3 regions of the Nocardia sp. NPDC051750 genome follow, and region 2 is predicted to be linked to each of the others. Evidence: riboswitches for the same ligand, from Rfam matches in the RefSeq annotation. Region 2 holds a riboswitch; each other region holds the start of a gene.
What was found. A riboswitch is a leader RNA that binds a small molecule or an ion and turns the genes downstream of it on or off. The one in region 2 is predicted to bind S-adenosylmethionine.
Positions count from the first base shown of each region.

Region 1: another riboswitch for S-adenosylmethionine. It lies ahead of ACIA75_RS34480 (homoserine O-acetyltransferase); the one in region 2 lies ahead of ACIA75_RS22610 (aminotransferase class V-fold PLP-dependent enzyme).
Region 3: another riboswitch for S-adenosylmethionine. It lies ahead of ACIA75_RS02205 (rhodanese-like domain-containing protein); the one in region 2 lies ahead of ACIA75_RS22610 (aminotransferase class V-fold PLP-dependent enzyme).

Region 1 is NZ_JBITCK010000009.1:213,455-218,542, reverse strand. Features, by position in the region: gene ACIA75_RS34485 (DUF3017 domain-containing protein) at 1-172, shown strand, start outside; gene ACIA75_RS34480 (homoserine O-acetyltransferase) at 183-1,328, opposite strand; SAM riboswitch class IV at 1,571-1,681, opposite strand; gene ACIA75_RS34475 (NADP-dependent isocitrate dehydrogenase) at 1,957-3,174, shown strand; gene ACIA75_RS34470 (transglycosylase SLT domain-containing protein) at 3,325-4,419, opposite strand; gene ACIA75_RS34465 (acyl-CoA dehydrogenase family protein) at 4,637-5,088, shown strand, end outside.
Region 2 is NZ_JBITCK010000005.1:177,092-182,179, reverse strand. Features, by position in the region: partial or broken gene ACIA75_RS22610 (aminotransferase class V-fold PLP-dependent enzyme) at 106-921, opposite strand; SAM riboswitch class IV at 968-1,081, opposite strand; gene ACIA75_RS22605 (TetR/AcrR family transcriptional regulator) at 1,486-2,046, opposite strand; gene ACIA75_RS22600 (oxygenase MpaB family protein) at 2,154-3,539, shown strand; gene ACIA75_RS22595 (2Fe-2S iron-sulfur cluster-binding protein) at 3,536-3,832, shown strand; gene ACIA75_RS22590 (flavin-containing monooxygenase) at 4,011-5,088, shown strand, end outside.
Region 3 is NZ_JBITCK010000001.1:508,192-513,279, forward strand. Features, by position in the region: gene ACIA75_RS02180 (helix-turn-helix transcriptional regulator) at 1-81, shown strand, start outside; gene ACIA75_RS02185 (DUF456 domain-containing protein) at 250-732, shown strand; gene ACIA75_RS02190 (amidohydrolase family protein) at 832-1,716, opposite strand; gene ACIA75_RS02195 (FAD-dependent oxidoreductase) at 1,790-3,178, opposite strand; gene ACIA75_RS02200 (hypothetical protein) at 3,409-3,879, shown strand; SAM riboswitch class IV at 3,944-4,056, shown strand; gene ACIA75_RS02205 (rhodanese-like domain-containing protein) at 4,074-4,490, shown strand; gene ACIA75_RS02210 (O-succinylhomoserine sulfhydrylase) at 4,487-5,088, shown strand, end outside.

The DNA.
Region 1 (5,088 bases), on a different contig from region 2:
CTTCTTCGGCGGCGCGACGCTGATCGCGGCCGCGTTCCGGTTGTGCCTGCCGACACTGCGGGTGGGCTTGCTCGCGGTCCGCAGCAGACCCTTCGATGTGGGTGCGCTGACTCTGCTGGGCGCAGCGATCGTCTTCCTCGCCGCCACCATCAATACGCTGGGCGTGGGCTGAACCGGCCGGTTCAGCGGCTGGAACGGGCCAGGTCCATCGTCTGGTCCAGCAGTTTGCCGATGGCCTCGGCTTCGGTGAGGAACGCGTCGTGGCCGTCCCGGGACGCGATGACCTCGAAATGCCGGCAGCCGGGCAGCCCCTCCGCCAGCTCCCGCTGGGTGTGCAGCGGATACAGCCGGTCGGAGTCGATTCCGCCCACGATGCACGGCACCGGAGTGCTCGCCATCGCCGCGTCGATCCCGCCGCGGCCGCGCCCGATATCGTGGCGGTTCATCGCCTCGCTGAGCAGCACGTAGGTGGCCGGGTCGAAACGTCTCCCCAGTTTCTCGGCCTGGTATTCGAGGTAGCTCTGCACCGCGTACCGGCCGCCCTCCCAGGGGTCCTCACCGGTCTGCGGGCTGTTGCCGAAACGGCTGTCCAGTTCGACCTCGGTGCGGTAGGTGAGATGCGCGATCCGCCGCGCGATACCCATCCCGGCCGTCGGCGCGCGCCCGGTGCCGTGATAATTCCCGCCCTGCCAGTCGGGGTCGCCGGTGATGGCGGCGATCTGGGTGGTCTGCGTGCCGATCTGGTCGGCGGTCGCGCGGGCACCCACCGCGAGGATCAGGGCCGAAGCGATGCGTTCCGGCGCGCACAGCATCCACTCCAGGACCCGCATCCCGCCCATCGATCCGCCGACCGCCGCGGCCAGGCGGTCGATGCCCAGCAGGTCGAACAGGCGCAGCTCGGCGCTCACCTGATCACGGATGGAGATTTCCGGGAATCGCGCACCCCACGGTGCCCCGTCCGGGGCCGGCGTTGCGGGTCCGGTGCTGCCCTGACAGCCGCCGAGCACGTTGGTGGCGACCACACACCATTCGCCGGTGTCGATCGGTGCGCCCGGTCCGACCATCCCGTTCCACCACCCGGGCTGGGGATGTTCGGCATCCGGTTCGCCCACCACGTGGGAGTCGCCGGTCAGCGCGTGCTCGATCAGCACCACATTGTCCCTGGCGGGTGACAGCTCGCCCCAGCGCTGCACGGTCAGCCGGACAGCCGGCACCCTGGCACCGTTCTCCAGGGTGAGGTCGCCGATATCGATCTGGCCGGGGGTGCCGTCGGCCGGGGGTAACTGCGCGACGGCTGCGGCCGTGGTCGGTTCGGTGCCCACCGTCACGCGATGGCTTCCGCGCGACGGACCGCATCCCGCGGCAATATCCGATGTGTATCAATCATGTCCCGGCCGCGCGGCGTCGGCGGCACGGCGGCCGGATGTTGCCGGTGGGTCGCTCGGACAGCGGTCGCGCCGGGGATACTGCCATCGGTCATATCGTGCTCCAGAGACATAGGGGGTTGCTCGCCGACAAGCGGGGGTGCCGGATCAACGTGACCAGCACCGGCACATAACGGCGACCTCCTGACGTGCGCTTGCTCCCGGCTTTCGGAAGCCCGGTCATCACCCGGAGCACCCCACCGCAGCAGGAGGGTTGCCGGCCAGCGAGCCGGGGCTTGTTGCTGGCGCTCATAACCTGCTCAACATGGTAGCGGTGCGCTCTGATGGATCGAAATCGGCCTACGCCCCTACCAGGTAATCTTGTGGCGCGGTTCACCCGTGTGAGATCTCACTACCGGGGCTGGCTGCACCGTGAGACCACCCGAAGCAGTACGCTCGTCTTGGTTACACCAGACGTCTCGTGGACAACGCGGGATGTATACGTTGTCTGTTGAACAGCTGGGGTCCGCTCACAAGCGTGTTCGCCTGGCCGTGCAATGAGGGCACCAGTCTTAGGAGGACACGAAGATCCATGTCCAAGATCAAGGTTGAAGGCACCGTCGTAGAACTCGACGGCGACGAGATGACCCGGATCATCTGGCAGTTCATCAAGGACAAGCTGATCCACCCGTACCTCGACGTGAATCTCGAGTACTACGACCTCGGCATCGAGTACCGCGACAAGACCGACGACCAGGTCACCGTGGATGCTGCCAATGCCATCAAGGAACACGGCGTCGGCGTGAAATGCGCGACGATCACCCCCGACGAGGCCCGCGTCGAGGAATTCGGTCTCAAGAAGATGTGGCGGTCGCCCAACGGCACCATCCGCAACATTCTCGGCGGCACCATCTTCCGCGCGCCGATCATCATCTCCAACGTTCCGCGCCTGGTCCCCGGCTGGACCAAGCCGATCATCATCGGCCGTCATGCCTTCGGCGACCAGTATCGCGCCACCGACTTCAAGGTCTTCCAGGCCGGCACCGTCACCCTCACCTTCACTCCCGAGGACGGCAGCGAGCCGATCGTGCACGAGGTCGTGCAGATGCCGGAAGACGGCGGCGTCGTGATGGGTATGTACAACTTCAAGAAGTCCATCGAGGATTTCGCGCGCGCCTCGTTCAACTACGGGCTGCAGCAGAACTACCCCGTCTACATGTCGACGAAGAACACCATCTTGAAGGCCTACGACGGCATGTTCAAGGATACTTTCGAGGCGGTGTTCGAGGCCGAGTTCAAGACCCAGTTCGAGGCGGCCGGCCTGACCTACGAGCACCGGCTGATCGACGATATGGTCGCCTCCTCCATGAAGTGGGAGGGCGGCTACGTCTGGGCCTGCAAGAACTACGACGGTGACGTGCAGTCCGATACCGTCGCGCAGGGCTTCGGCTCGCTCGGCCTGATGACCTCGGTGCTGCTGACTCCGGACGGCCGGACCTGTGAGGCCGAGGCCGCGCACGGCACGGTCACCCGGCACTATCGCCAGCATCAGCAGGGCAAGCCGACTTCGACCAACCCGATCGCGTCGATCTTCGCCTGGACCCGTGGCCTCGAGCACCGGGGCAAGCTGGACAACACCCCCGAGGTGATCGGTTTCGCGCAGACCCTCGAGGACGTGGTCATCAAGACCGTCGAGGGCGGCCAGATGACGAAGGACCTCGCCGCACTGGTGGGCGGGGACCAGGGCTACCTCACCACCGAGGAATTCCTCGCCGCGCTCGACGCCAACCTGGCGCGCGCGCTGCGCTGACAACACCGCGGCTCCACGGCACCCGGCGTGCGAACAGCGCCCGGATCGTGGAGCCGCAGCGTCCCCGGGGCGCCGAGAACAGGGCTGTGTTCTCGGCGCCCTTTGCCGTGGGTGCGGCCGTGCGGGTCCCGCGTGCGCGGATATCGCCGTTCAGTAGCCCTTCGCGGGTCTGTTCGGGTCGGTCTGTTGGACGGCGGACTGCAGGTTGCTGCCGTCCGGAGCGACGTCGTAGCGATCCATCACGTAGCTCATGCTGGCGGCGACATTTGCGACCGGGTCGTGGATATCGGTGGACGTTCCCCGCACGTGGTAGGCCCGGAAGGTGCCGGGAATCGTCTGCGTGAGCCCCCGTGAATTCTGTCCCGACGCGGCATTGCTGTCCCAGTTGTTGACGGCATTGGGATTTCCGCCGGACTCTCGTGCGATCAACACCTGGTATCCGCGCGTCCAGTTCTCGCGGGCCTCGGGGTCCTGGATGCCCAAGGCATCCAGTGCGCCGGAAATCGCCGCGGCGGTGCTCGTGTTGCCGGTGTAGCGGGAGTAATCGGATTCTGCGCCGGACAGGTATCTCGGCCTGTCCTCTTCTTCCTCGTCCGATTCACGTTCGCGGTTGTCATCACCCGGCATCATGGGGAACATCGGTGGGATGCTCCCCATGTTCCCGGGGGAGTTGGTGCCGGTGTTGCCGAGTTCGGTGGTGCCGGCCCGGCCGAGGTCCGAGGTGCCGCCATCGATGTGGTAGCTCTCCTCACCGATCCACGACACGGCGGACTCGGTTTCGCCGAATACGTCGTCGACCGTATCGAGGACGTATTCGAGAAGCTTCGCCTCGGTGTGCGCCGGCAGCCTCCCGTGCCGGTCCAATGGATAGGAGCCGCCCAGGAACATTTGCAGCGCCTGCACATGGAACTTGATGGCCGTGAGCTTCGTGCTGGAGGCGTCGTATGTGCTGCCGGCGGAAATCATCACCTGCTCGTGCTGACGCTCCATTGACCGTCTGATCGCATCGACATCGGCGATTTTCGTGCGGTAGTTCTCGACCATGACAGAGTGGTCGCCCGGTTGGACCAACTGGTGAGTGTGGAACATGTCCAGCATGTTCGGGGCCGCAGCCGGTTCCCCGGTCGCCATCAGATCGGCACAGTTCTGGATGGCCTGTCCGGCGGCGTCGAGAACCGCGCTGAACCCGCCACTGGCTCCCGGCGGTGGGTCGAGTTCGACCTGCCAATACCCTGCAGGTCTCATCGAAATCCGGCACCTTGCACGTCATCATTATCGCCGCGGAGCAGGCGTCCTTCCCGGGAGTGGGAATATGACCATTCGGGTGTCGCACCCTGACCGCCGGTCGTGCGAAACCGCCGGAACTCTGGCGCCCGGTGGTGGAAACTGGCACGCTGTCAACAAGCGGCGGTGCCTGTGGCCCGCGGTTTACGCTGTAGCACGGTGATCCCGGAGGGTGACGATGTTCGAATGGTCCGATACCGATCTGATGGTCCGCGACGCGGTCCGGACTTTCATCGATAAGGAAGTACGCCCCCACCTCGACGCACTGGACAGCGGGGAGTTGCTGCCCTATCCGGTCCTGCGCAAGCTCTACGCGGACTTCGGTATCGGTGCCATGGCCGAAGAGGGCCTGAACAAGCAGTTGGCCGCCAAGCGCGCGGCGGCGGAAGGCGGGGAAAAGCCGTCGGCCGAGGAAAAGGATCGTTCCGGCGGCGGGTTCGATCAGCAGACGATGATGGCCGTGGTGACCAGTGAACTCTCCGGTGTGTGCATGGGTCTGTGCAGTTCGCTGGGCGTGAGCACCGGCCTCGGCGGCGCGACCATCCTGTCCCGCGGCACGCTCGCCCAGCAGGAGCGGTGGGTGCCCGATATCGTCAGCCTCCGCAAGATCGCGTGCTGGGCAATCACCGA
Region 2 (5,088 bases):
GCGCAACGCCGGTGGATGCACTCACACCGTGCACGGTGCGTTACCCGCGGCGTGACCGGGCGCCAGGCCCGGCCGGGTCTCCGGTACCGGATCCCAGCGCCCGGCGGTGCCGGCATACTCCCAGCGCGGCCCCCGGTCGACCAGTGCGGCAACGGCTTCGAGGAGCCGATCGATGTCCTCCTGGGTAGCGCCCAGGCCGATGCTGGTATCGAGCCAGTCCCGGCGGCCGGCCAGCACCCCGGCGCCGAACGGGGCATACAGCTTGTGCCCGGACAGCACCAGGTAGTCGATACCGGTGGCGCACAGGTCGATTCGCCGGTGCGGGGCGAGCTGCGCCGCGTCCACCAGGATCCGGGCACCGCACTGGTGCGCGAGCGCGGCCAGACGGTCCAGTGGCAGCAGTTCACCGGTCACGTTGGAGGCGCCGGTCACCGCCAGCAGGGCGGCAGGTTTCGCGCACAGTTCGGCCGCCAGCCGGCGCAAGGTTTCCGCGACGGTATCGGCGGCGCGCACCACCCGGCGACCACGGCGCTCCCAGGGCAGCAGGTTCGCGTGGTGTTCGATATCGAGCACCACCGTATCGCCGGGAACGCAGCCGGCGAGCAGGTTGATGGCATCGGTGGTGTTGCGGGTGAAGACCACTACCTGATCGTCGGCACAGTGCAGGAACCGGCCCACCGTCTCCCGCGCGGCCTCGTAGCACTGCGTGGACACCCGCGAGGCGTACCCGGCGCCCCGATGGACGCTGGCGTAATAGGGCAGAAGTTCGGCGATCCGGTCGGTGACCTGTGCCAGCGCGGGCGCGCTGGCGGCGTAGTCGAAATTGGCGTAGGTCCGGGTTCCGCCCTGTACCAGGGGAACTCGCAGATCGGCTCCGGAGACACAGGCGAGGGCACCGGTCCGGTCGAGTACAGCGGTCATCACGCAATCCCATCGATTCGGGGACTCCGGTGGATCGAGGGAACGGAGTCCGCGCTTGCCACGCTCGATCGAGCGGCGGCCAGGTCGTCACCCGGGGCACCCCACCGCGGAGGAGGGTTGCCGGCCAGCAAGCCGGGGCTCGATGCTGGCACTCATGACCTGAACCGAGAGTTTCAGACGTCCGCGAGTTTGTCAACCCACACCGATATGCCGGCCGAACCCAGGGGCGGCCTGCCGCGCGATGACCGTTCGGCTCACGTGCCGAGGATGCTGTCGCGGGCAGCAACCGGGACCGCTTCTGTGGCGCGCTTGTTCATGTGCTCGGCCGTCGCGCAGTCGGGGCCGAGCACTGCGGCGGCGACGGACGCGAGCGCCCGTTCCGGGCTGGGATGCCGTGGTTCGATGTGTCGCCGTCCGGGCGAAGATTGCGAGCGATAATTCGGATTCAGATCCTCCGATGTTTCATGTCGCCGAGCGGTCCGTGGCCGCTGCGGTTGTTGCCGGTCCGGCGGCGGGCCCCGGTGCTCGCGTACTGCTCGGCTTCCGCCGTCCCGGTCTGTGCTTTTACGGCCGGCGGAAGTAGTTGTGGATCATGCGGGTGATATTGGCGAGGAAGGCGTCGCGGGGAATATCGGGCTGGTCCAGGATGTAGCGAACGGTCAGATGTTCCACCGTCCGCACGAGCATCCAGGCGGCCGTCGGGATATCCGAATCGTCGTGGGGCCGGTATCCGCGCAGGGTGAGCGCGGCGCGGGTGAGATCGGCGATCTGATCCTCGAAGTGGACGACCGTATGCCCGACGCTGAGCCGGGGAGTCTGCTCGACCACCGCACGCAGCAGTTCCGGCTGGTTGCCCAGGGCATCCAGCAGAGCGGAGATCGATCGCTGCAGAGCGACTTCCGGTGGCTCCGTCATATTCGCCAGGACCTGCGCGCGGACCCGCTCGGAGACCTCTTCGTTGTAGCGGTCGATGGCCGCCCCGATCACGGCGTCCTTGTTGGGGAAGTACTGGTAGAGCGAACCCGGGCTGATGCCGGCGGCGCGAGCTATCCGGTTCGTCGAGGCGCCCTCGTATCCGTGCGCGATGAGGACCGCCTGACCGGCGTCGATGATGCGCCGGACCATCTCTCGCGAGCGTTGCTGACGCGGTGTCCGGCGGAGTGTGGCGCGGGGCGTGGCGGGCATCAGAATGCGAATTGAACGCGAGCAATTATTCGTGTCAGCATTCGCCCATGCTGCCACAGGAGCCGATGACAGGCCCGCCGAACCGGGAACCCGAAACCGTCGACGAAGGGAAAAAGCACCGGTTCGACTACTACTTCCGCACCGGTATGCCGCTGCGGCCCCCGCCGCCCCGGGTGGCGCCGTCCGGGCTGTGGTTCGAAACCCGGAAACGAATGCTCGCGCCCTGGATCGACGTCCAGCGGGTACCGGCCGACACCCCGCAGGCCCGGATCATGGCCGACCATCTCTGGCAGGGCGACGAACTGATGGACGGTGTGGTCGCCGCCTTAGCCCGCGAAGGTACAGCGGCTGGGCGAGGGATGCTCGACCGGGCACTCGCGCGCGGAATCGAGACGGTGGACGATCCGCCGGCGGAACTCGTCGCGCTGTTCGAGCACCTCGACAATCCGCCGGAGTGGTTCGACCCGCGGCGCTGGGAGCGGGGCCGGCGGCTGTGGCTCAATGCCTCGATGTCCGGAAAGACGGCCATGCTGATCCAGGACTTCATGGGCACCTTCGTGGGTGCGGAAGTCGCCTCGGCCACCGGGGCGACGGGGCGGTATGTCCACGATCCCTACCGGCGGAACCTGGAGACCGCGAACTGGTTCCGCAGTATGACGGTGGCGGGGGCACTGGACCGATGGTCGCCGACCTTCCAGGACACGGTGCGCGTGCGGCTCATGCACGCGCAGGTGCGGTCGGGACTGAAGAAGGCCTGGGGCCCGGAGCATTTCGCTCGGCACGGCAATCCGATCTCCAATGCCACCATGATGGGTGCCGCGGTGACCTTCGGGCTGACACCGCTGTGCTTCGACCATGTCCACGGGCGCCGCATCGACACCGAGCGGCTGGACGATGTCATGCACTACTGGGCCGGGATCGCGCATGTGTTCGGCGTGGCCGGGGAACTGATCCCGGCGACGGCCCTCGACGGGATGAAAATGGTCGACTATATGGTCGCCAACGCCGGTACGGCACCGGAGTGGACGGCGAAGATGGCGGGCGCGGCGACCTCCGGTTTTGCCGGGAACGGGCCGGTGGCACGGGCCAAGATCGCCGCGACAGGACCGGTGGCGGGCATGATGGCCTACTACAGCAGCGACCTTCTTGTCCGGGAACTCCTGGCGGCCACCCCGCTGCGCGATGTGCCGTTGCAGCCGTGGAAATCGGCCACGGCGCTGGTGTCCGTCGCGGAGGTCCGGGCGCGAGCACTGGGTGATCGGCTGCCGGGCGCCCGGGCCCGGCTGGATCGCAAGGCCCGCCGGGACGATCCGATGTGGCGATGGCAGTCACGCATCGCGAAAGCGGCTGCCCGGCGCGCCGGAATCCGCGATACGCCCTACGACCACCACGACGGGTCGGCCGGCGGGCAGCTGTCCCGTCGCCGGCGGTGAGGTACAGGCGCAACCGGCGGCGCCCCGAACCGGCGCGGGTGCTGGTCGTCGAATTGCGCCGGTCCGGTGTCGAATTCGTCGTCCCGCCGGCACTGACCGTGCTCGAAGCCCTGGAGCGCCGCGGTCTCGCGGTACCGTCGATGTGCCGGGCGGGACTGTGCGGTGCCTGCGAACACCAGCCGCTCGCGATCGAACGGGCGCCGGACGGCCGCGACAACCCGCCCGCAACGGATCCGATACGCCTGTGTGTGACCACCGTGGGCACGATCACCCGTCTCGTCCTCGACCTGTAGCGAGTCTGCCGGTACCGGATCCGGCCGAGCCGGAGAGATAACGCGCATTCGCCGAATCGGCGTCTGTGCGTTTGGAGAAAATCACCAATCTGCCGCCGGAATATCCTTGCGGCACTTCGACTGAGTTACGTTGGGGCGCGGTCCCCGTCGCCGTTTTTCAGCCCCGACAGGAGCGGTAGTGAGCACCGAATATTCGAACCAGCCGGCCGTCGCCGTCATCGGTAGCGGGTTCAGTGGAATAGGTTTGGCAATACGCCTCGTCCAAGCCGGATTCACGAATCTGACCGTGTACGAACGGGCCGGCGATATCGGTGGGGTATGGCGTGACAATACCTATCCCGGTGCGGCCTGCGATGCGCCGTCCCATCTCTACTCGTATTCCTTCGCGCCGAATCCCGACTGGTCGCGTCGTTTCGCGCCACAGCCGGAAATACTGGATTACCTGCGGCGCTGCGCCGCGGAGTACGGAATACGCGACTACGTCCGCACATCCACCGAGGTCGTGGCGGCGGTGTTCGACGAGAACCGGTACCGCTGGGAGATCGAGCTGGCCACCGGTGCCACCGAGTACGCCGACGTGCTGGTCTCGGCGTGCGGGCAGTTGAGCCGGCCGTCGTATCCGCGGCTGCCCGGACTGACCGAATTCGCCGGCACCACATTCCACTCCGCGTGCTGGGACCACGATCACGATCCGGCCGGTCGAGATATCGCGGTGATCGGTAACGGCGCCAGCGCCATTCAATTCGTGCCGCATCTGGTGGGGAAAGCGCGTAGCGTCACCATTTTCCAGCGGCAAGTGCATTGGATCAGTCCGAAACCGGATGTTGAATACTCCGCGTTCCGGCGCCGCGTGAACAGAGTGCTGCCCCTGGTGCAGAAACTGCCCCGATTGGGCATATTCCTCTGGTTCGAGGGGGTACTGAACCCCATGCTGGTCTCGCGGTGGGGCCGCCGGTTTATGTCCGCGCCCATCCGTCTCTGGTGTCGCTGGAATCTGCGGCGGATCGCCGACCCCGAACTGCGCCGCGCGCTGCGGCCCGGTTACGAACTCGGCTGCAATCGAATTCTGACTTCGAACGAGTACTACGACGCGCTCAACCGGGACGGTGCGCGGGTCGTGACGAGTCCGATCCGATCGGTACAGCCCACCGCGATCGAGACGGAGGACGGCCGGCATTTCGAGGCGGACACCATCATCTACGCGACCGGTTTCCGGTCGCACGATTTCGTGGCACCGATGCGCGTCTCCGGGCTCG
Region 3 (5,088 bases), on a different contig from region 2:
CTGCGCATGCTCGCCGAACTGACCACCACCACTCCTGCTCCACCGTCGACCAGGATCTCGCAGTCCACACCGAGTATCTGACCGCATTCGCCGTGCCGGCGAACGACCACCCGGCGTCTGCGAACCAAGCGGTGCGCATACCGCCTGTCCGCCGACGGCCGGACTACCAGCGGGTGAACCGCTCGCGAAGACCGTGCTCAGGGGTTTCCCGGATACCCGCGCACCGTGGTTCCGGGATACGTTGGTTCGGTGAGCGTATGGGGCGAAATCATTGTCGGCCTGGTAATTCTGGTCGGCCTGGTCGGCATCGTGGTGCCGATTCTGCCGGGGGTGATCCTGATCTTCGCGGCGGTCGCGGTGTGGGCATTCCTCACCGGCGGGGTGACGGCGTGGGTCGTGCTGGGGATCAGCACACTGCTGCTGGTGATCTCGGGCGTCGTGAAATACACCTGGCCCGGGCGGAATTTGAAGGAAGCGGGGATCCCCAACCGGACCTTGCTGCTGGGCGGGCTCGCGGGGATCGTCGGGTTCTTCGTCATCCCGGTGGTCGGCCTGTTCGTGGGTTTCGTTGTGGGCGTGTATCTCTCGGAGATGGCCCGGATGCCCGACAACCGGCAGGCCTGGGTGTCGAGCAAGCATGCGATCAAGGGCGTGGGTCTGTCGATCCTGGTGGAACTGCTGGGCGCGCTGCTCGCGAGCGGGGTCTGGGTAGTCGGGGCGATCGCCGCCTGATCACTCGGGTACAGATTGCCGGACACCGCCCTTTCTCAGGCGCCGGCGGTGCACATCCCGGCCGGGATATGAACCGCGGTTTCCGCGTCTTCCGGGCCGTCACTCTCGATGAGGTGCGCGCCAGGGCCGGGGACCCAAGACCGGGAGGGGCCGGGTGGTGCCGTCGCCGGCGGGGCGGTGGTCGAGCTCCCGCAGCGGCGGCGCGAACAGGGGGAGCGTCGGGGTGGGGTCCTCGGGGGCGCGGTCGATGGGGGGCAGGCCGTAGAACGCGCGGGCGTTGTCCTCGAGTACCGCGTTCATATCGGTGCCGACCACCTCGCGTATCAGCTCCACATCGGCTTCCCGGAACGGGCGGCCCGCGCGGGTGCCGGGCAGGTCGCTGCCGAACATGAGCGCTTCGGGGTTCACCGTGTGGATCCGGCGCAGGGCGGTCGCGACATTCATATCGACCCGGCCGAAACCGGTCGCCTTCACCCGGGCCCCGCGGTCGACCAGGTCCAGCAGGTAGGACAGGCCCACCTCGGACATGCCGAGATGGTCGATGGACACCTTCGGCAGTTTCAGGATCACCGGCTGCAGCGAGGCCAGCATCTGGCCGTCGACGTAGATCTCCACATGCCAGCCCACCAGCTCGTGGGCGCGCAGCGCCTGCCGGGTCATTCCCGTGATATCGGTGGCGGCACGTTTCAGGTTGAACCGCACCGCCCGCACCCCGGCCTCGTGCAGATCGAGGATCTCGGAATCGGAGGCATCCAGATCGAGCCGGGTCACCCCGACCCAGCCGGGTCCGAGTTCGGCCAGCGCGGCCCGCAGATAGCTCTGGTCGTTGCCCTGGAAGGACGCACTGACCACCGCGCCGCCGGACGGCTGGAACCGGGACATCCGGCGGCGGTAGTCGGCGATCGTATAAGGCTCCGGTAGGTAGCCCTCATTTTCGATCAGCGGAAAACGCGGATCGATGATGTGTACATGGGCATCGAACACGGATACAGAATGCCTGATATGTCGTGGTGATGCCCGCCCCTCCCAGCTCTGGGTGGTCGGAGCGGGCTCGGATCTACACCTTGTGCGGTTCGCTGGCCCGCAGCATGTCCTCGCGCTCGACGACCTTGACCCGCTCGCGGCCCTCCGGCTCACCCAGCGACCGCTCGTGTGCGTCGAGGCGGTACCAGCCGGCCCACGTGGTGAACGGGATACCGCGGCCCTCGAGGAACTCGGTCACCGCGTCCAGTTCCGGATGCTCGGCCGGGGCGAAATTCTTGCTGTCGTCCAGCAGGCAGGCCACCGTCTCGTTGGCATCGCCCTTGGTGTGGCCGATCAGGCCGACCGGGCCACGCTTGATCCAGCCGGTCACATAGGTGCCGGGCATGAAGCGGGCGGCACCGTCGGCGTTCTCGTCGACCAGTACGCGACCGGCCTCGTTCGGGATCACGCCGGCCTGATCGTCGAACGGCAGTTCGGAGATGTTCTGCGACAGGTAGCCCACGGCCCGGTAGATGGCCTGCACATCCCAGTCCCGGAAATTCCCGGTACCCTTCACGTTGCCGGTGCCGTCGAGCTGGGTGCGCTCGGTACGCAGGCCCACGACCTTGCCGTCCTCGCCCACGATCTCGGCGGGTGATTCGAAGAAGTGCAGGAACAGCTTGTGTGGACGGTCGCCCTGATCCCGGATCGCCCACTGTTCGAGGGTGTTGGCGACCATATCGACCTGCTTGGAATGCCGGCGCGCGGCTTCGGAACCCTCGTCGTAGTCGATGTCCTCGGGATCCACGATCACCTCGATCGTGGGCGAATGGTCGAGTTCACGCAGCTCGAGCGGGGTGAACTTGGCCTGCGCCGGCCCGCGGCGGCCGAAGACGTGCACCTCGACAGCCTTGTTGCCCTTCAGGCCCTCGTAGACGTTCGGCGGGATCTCGGTCGGCAGCAGTTCGTCACCGGTCTTGGCGAGCACCCGCGCCACATCGAGCGCGACATTGCCCACCCCCAGCACCGCCACCTTCTCCGCGTCCAGCGGCCAGGTGCGCGGCACATCCGGATGCCCGTCGTACCAGGACACGAAATCGGCGGCACCGTAGGAACCGTCCAGGTCGATACCCGGGATAGGCAACGCCCGGTCGGCGTTGGCGCCGGTGGAGAAGATCACCGCGTCGTAGAAACGCCGCAGATCCGACAGGGTGATATCGGTGCCGTAATCGATATTGCCCAGCAGCCGCACCTGTTCCTTGTCCAGGACCTTGTGCAGCGCGGTCACGATCCCCTTGATCCGCGGATGGTCCGGCGCGACACCGTAACGGATCAGACCGAACGGCGCCGGCATCCGCTCGAACAGGTCGATCGAAACCTCGGCATCCGACTTCATCAACGCGTCAGCGGCATAGATCCCCGCCGGACCAGCCCCCACGATCGCGATCCGAAGCGGGCGATTCGCTTCCTTCTGCTCGGTCATCTGTTACGCGCACCCTTATCGGTCGAAAGAATCACTGGCGTTGTACTTAGCTTAGGCTAAGTTGACGCGTGGCCCGTATGCGCCGTTCTCGCGCCGTCCCGGGGCAGCCGGTTCGCTGCACGTCTTCCCACGTCTCCGCGGCGACTGCTGTGCCGTCCACCCGCGGTCACTCGCAATTCTATCGGGGTGTGGGCGCACCATCGATCCCGGGACCAGGGATGATCATCGGTATGAGCGATGCCGGACCCGCCGACGACCCGTCGGACGCCGACCCGGATACCACCCCGGCACGGCGCACGATCACGCCGTTCGCCGTGGCCGCGGTGATCGCGGCCCTGATCCTGGGCGGCATCCTGCTGATGGGCCTACTGTCGCCCGTTGAGAAAAATGTCACAGATTCCGACCGGATCGCGGGCGCGGTCCGCGACTTCGCCCAAGTGAGCAGCCGCTACGGTCCGGAACCGCCGCGCGAAGCGGTCTGCCCGGGATTCGTTCCCGCCCGCTCACCGCTGGCCGGACGGCTCATGCCCGGCGAGACCGGAAAAGACGTCGAGATCACGAAATTCGGCCCGGTCCAAGTCAACGGCGACAACGCGACCATCGAAGTGACCAGCCGGGTGGAGGACGCGGAAGCAACCTCGACCTGGTGGCTGTTCCACACCGACGGCGAGTGGCGGGTGTGCAACCAGCCGATCGAATGATTTCCCGCCGGGTGTCAACCGGGGTTTGACAGGGTCCGCTCAGGCCGGGCAATCTCATTGCTTAGGTCATGAGTGCCAGCGCCAAGCCCCGGCTCGCTGGTCGGCAACCCTCCTCCGCGGTGGGGTGCTCCGGGTGACGACCTGGCACGCATCGAACGGATGCGGCAAGTGCGGATTCGCAGGAGGTACCACGTATGAGTTATGCAGGTGATATCGGTCCACAGCAGGCCTGGGAACTGCTGGCCGAGAATCCGGACGCCGTCCTCGTGGACGTGCGCACCGAAGCCGAATGGAAGTTCGTCGGCGTTCCCGACACGAGCCCCATCGCCAAGCCGACACTGCTGGTGGAGTGGGTCGATGCCACCGGGGCGCGCAACACGGAATTCCTCGATCAGTTGCGCTCGGCGCTGGGCGACCGGCCGGCCGACGCCCCGGTGCTCTTCCTGTGCCGCTCGGGTCAGCGTTCGGCGCATGCCGCCGACGCGGCGACCGGCGCCGGTATCGCGCCCGCATACAACATCTCCGAAGGATTCGAAGGCCACCTCGACGAGTTCGGGCACCGCGGCGGCGCCGGCTGGCGGGCCCACGGACTGCCCTGGCGGCAGTCGTGATCAGCGGTGGTGCGTTCGAACGCGCGCTGCCCGAGGGTGTCGGCCCGGCCACGCTGGGTGTGCGCGGCGGCCTGAGCCGGTCCGGCTTCGAGGAGACCTCCGAAGCGCTGTACCTGAACTCGGGCTTCGTCTACGCCAGCGCCGAAGCCGCCGAGGCGGCGTTCACCGGCGAGTCCCCGCATTACGTGTACTCCCGCTACGGGAACCCGACGGTGGCCATGTTCCAGGAACGGATGCGGCTGCTCGACGGTGCCGAAGCGTGTTTCGCGACCGCCAGCGGTATGTCCGCAGTGTTCGTCGCGCTCGGCGCGCTCCTGAAGGCGGGTGACCGGCTGGTCGCCGCACGCAGCCTGTTCGGATCGTGTTTCGTGGTGTGCAACGAAATCCTGCCGCGCTGGGGTATCGAGACGGTTTTCGTCGACGGTGAAGATCTCGACCAGTGGGAAGCGGCGCTGGCCGAACCCACCGCCGCGGTGTTCTTCGAAACCCCGGCCAACCCGATGCAGACCCTGGTCGACGTGCGCAAGGTCTGTGAACTCGCGCACGCCGCGGGCGCGAAGGTGGTGCTGGACAACGTATTCGCCACGCCGCTGCTGCA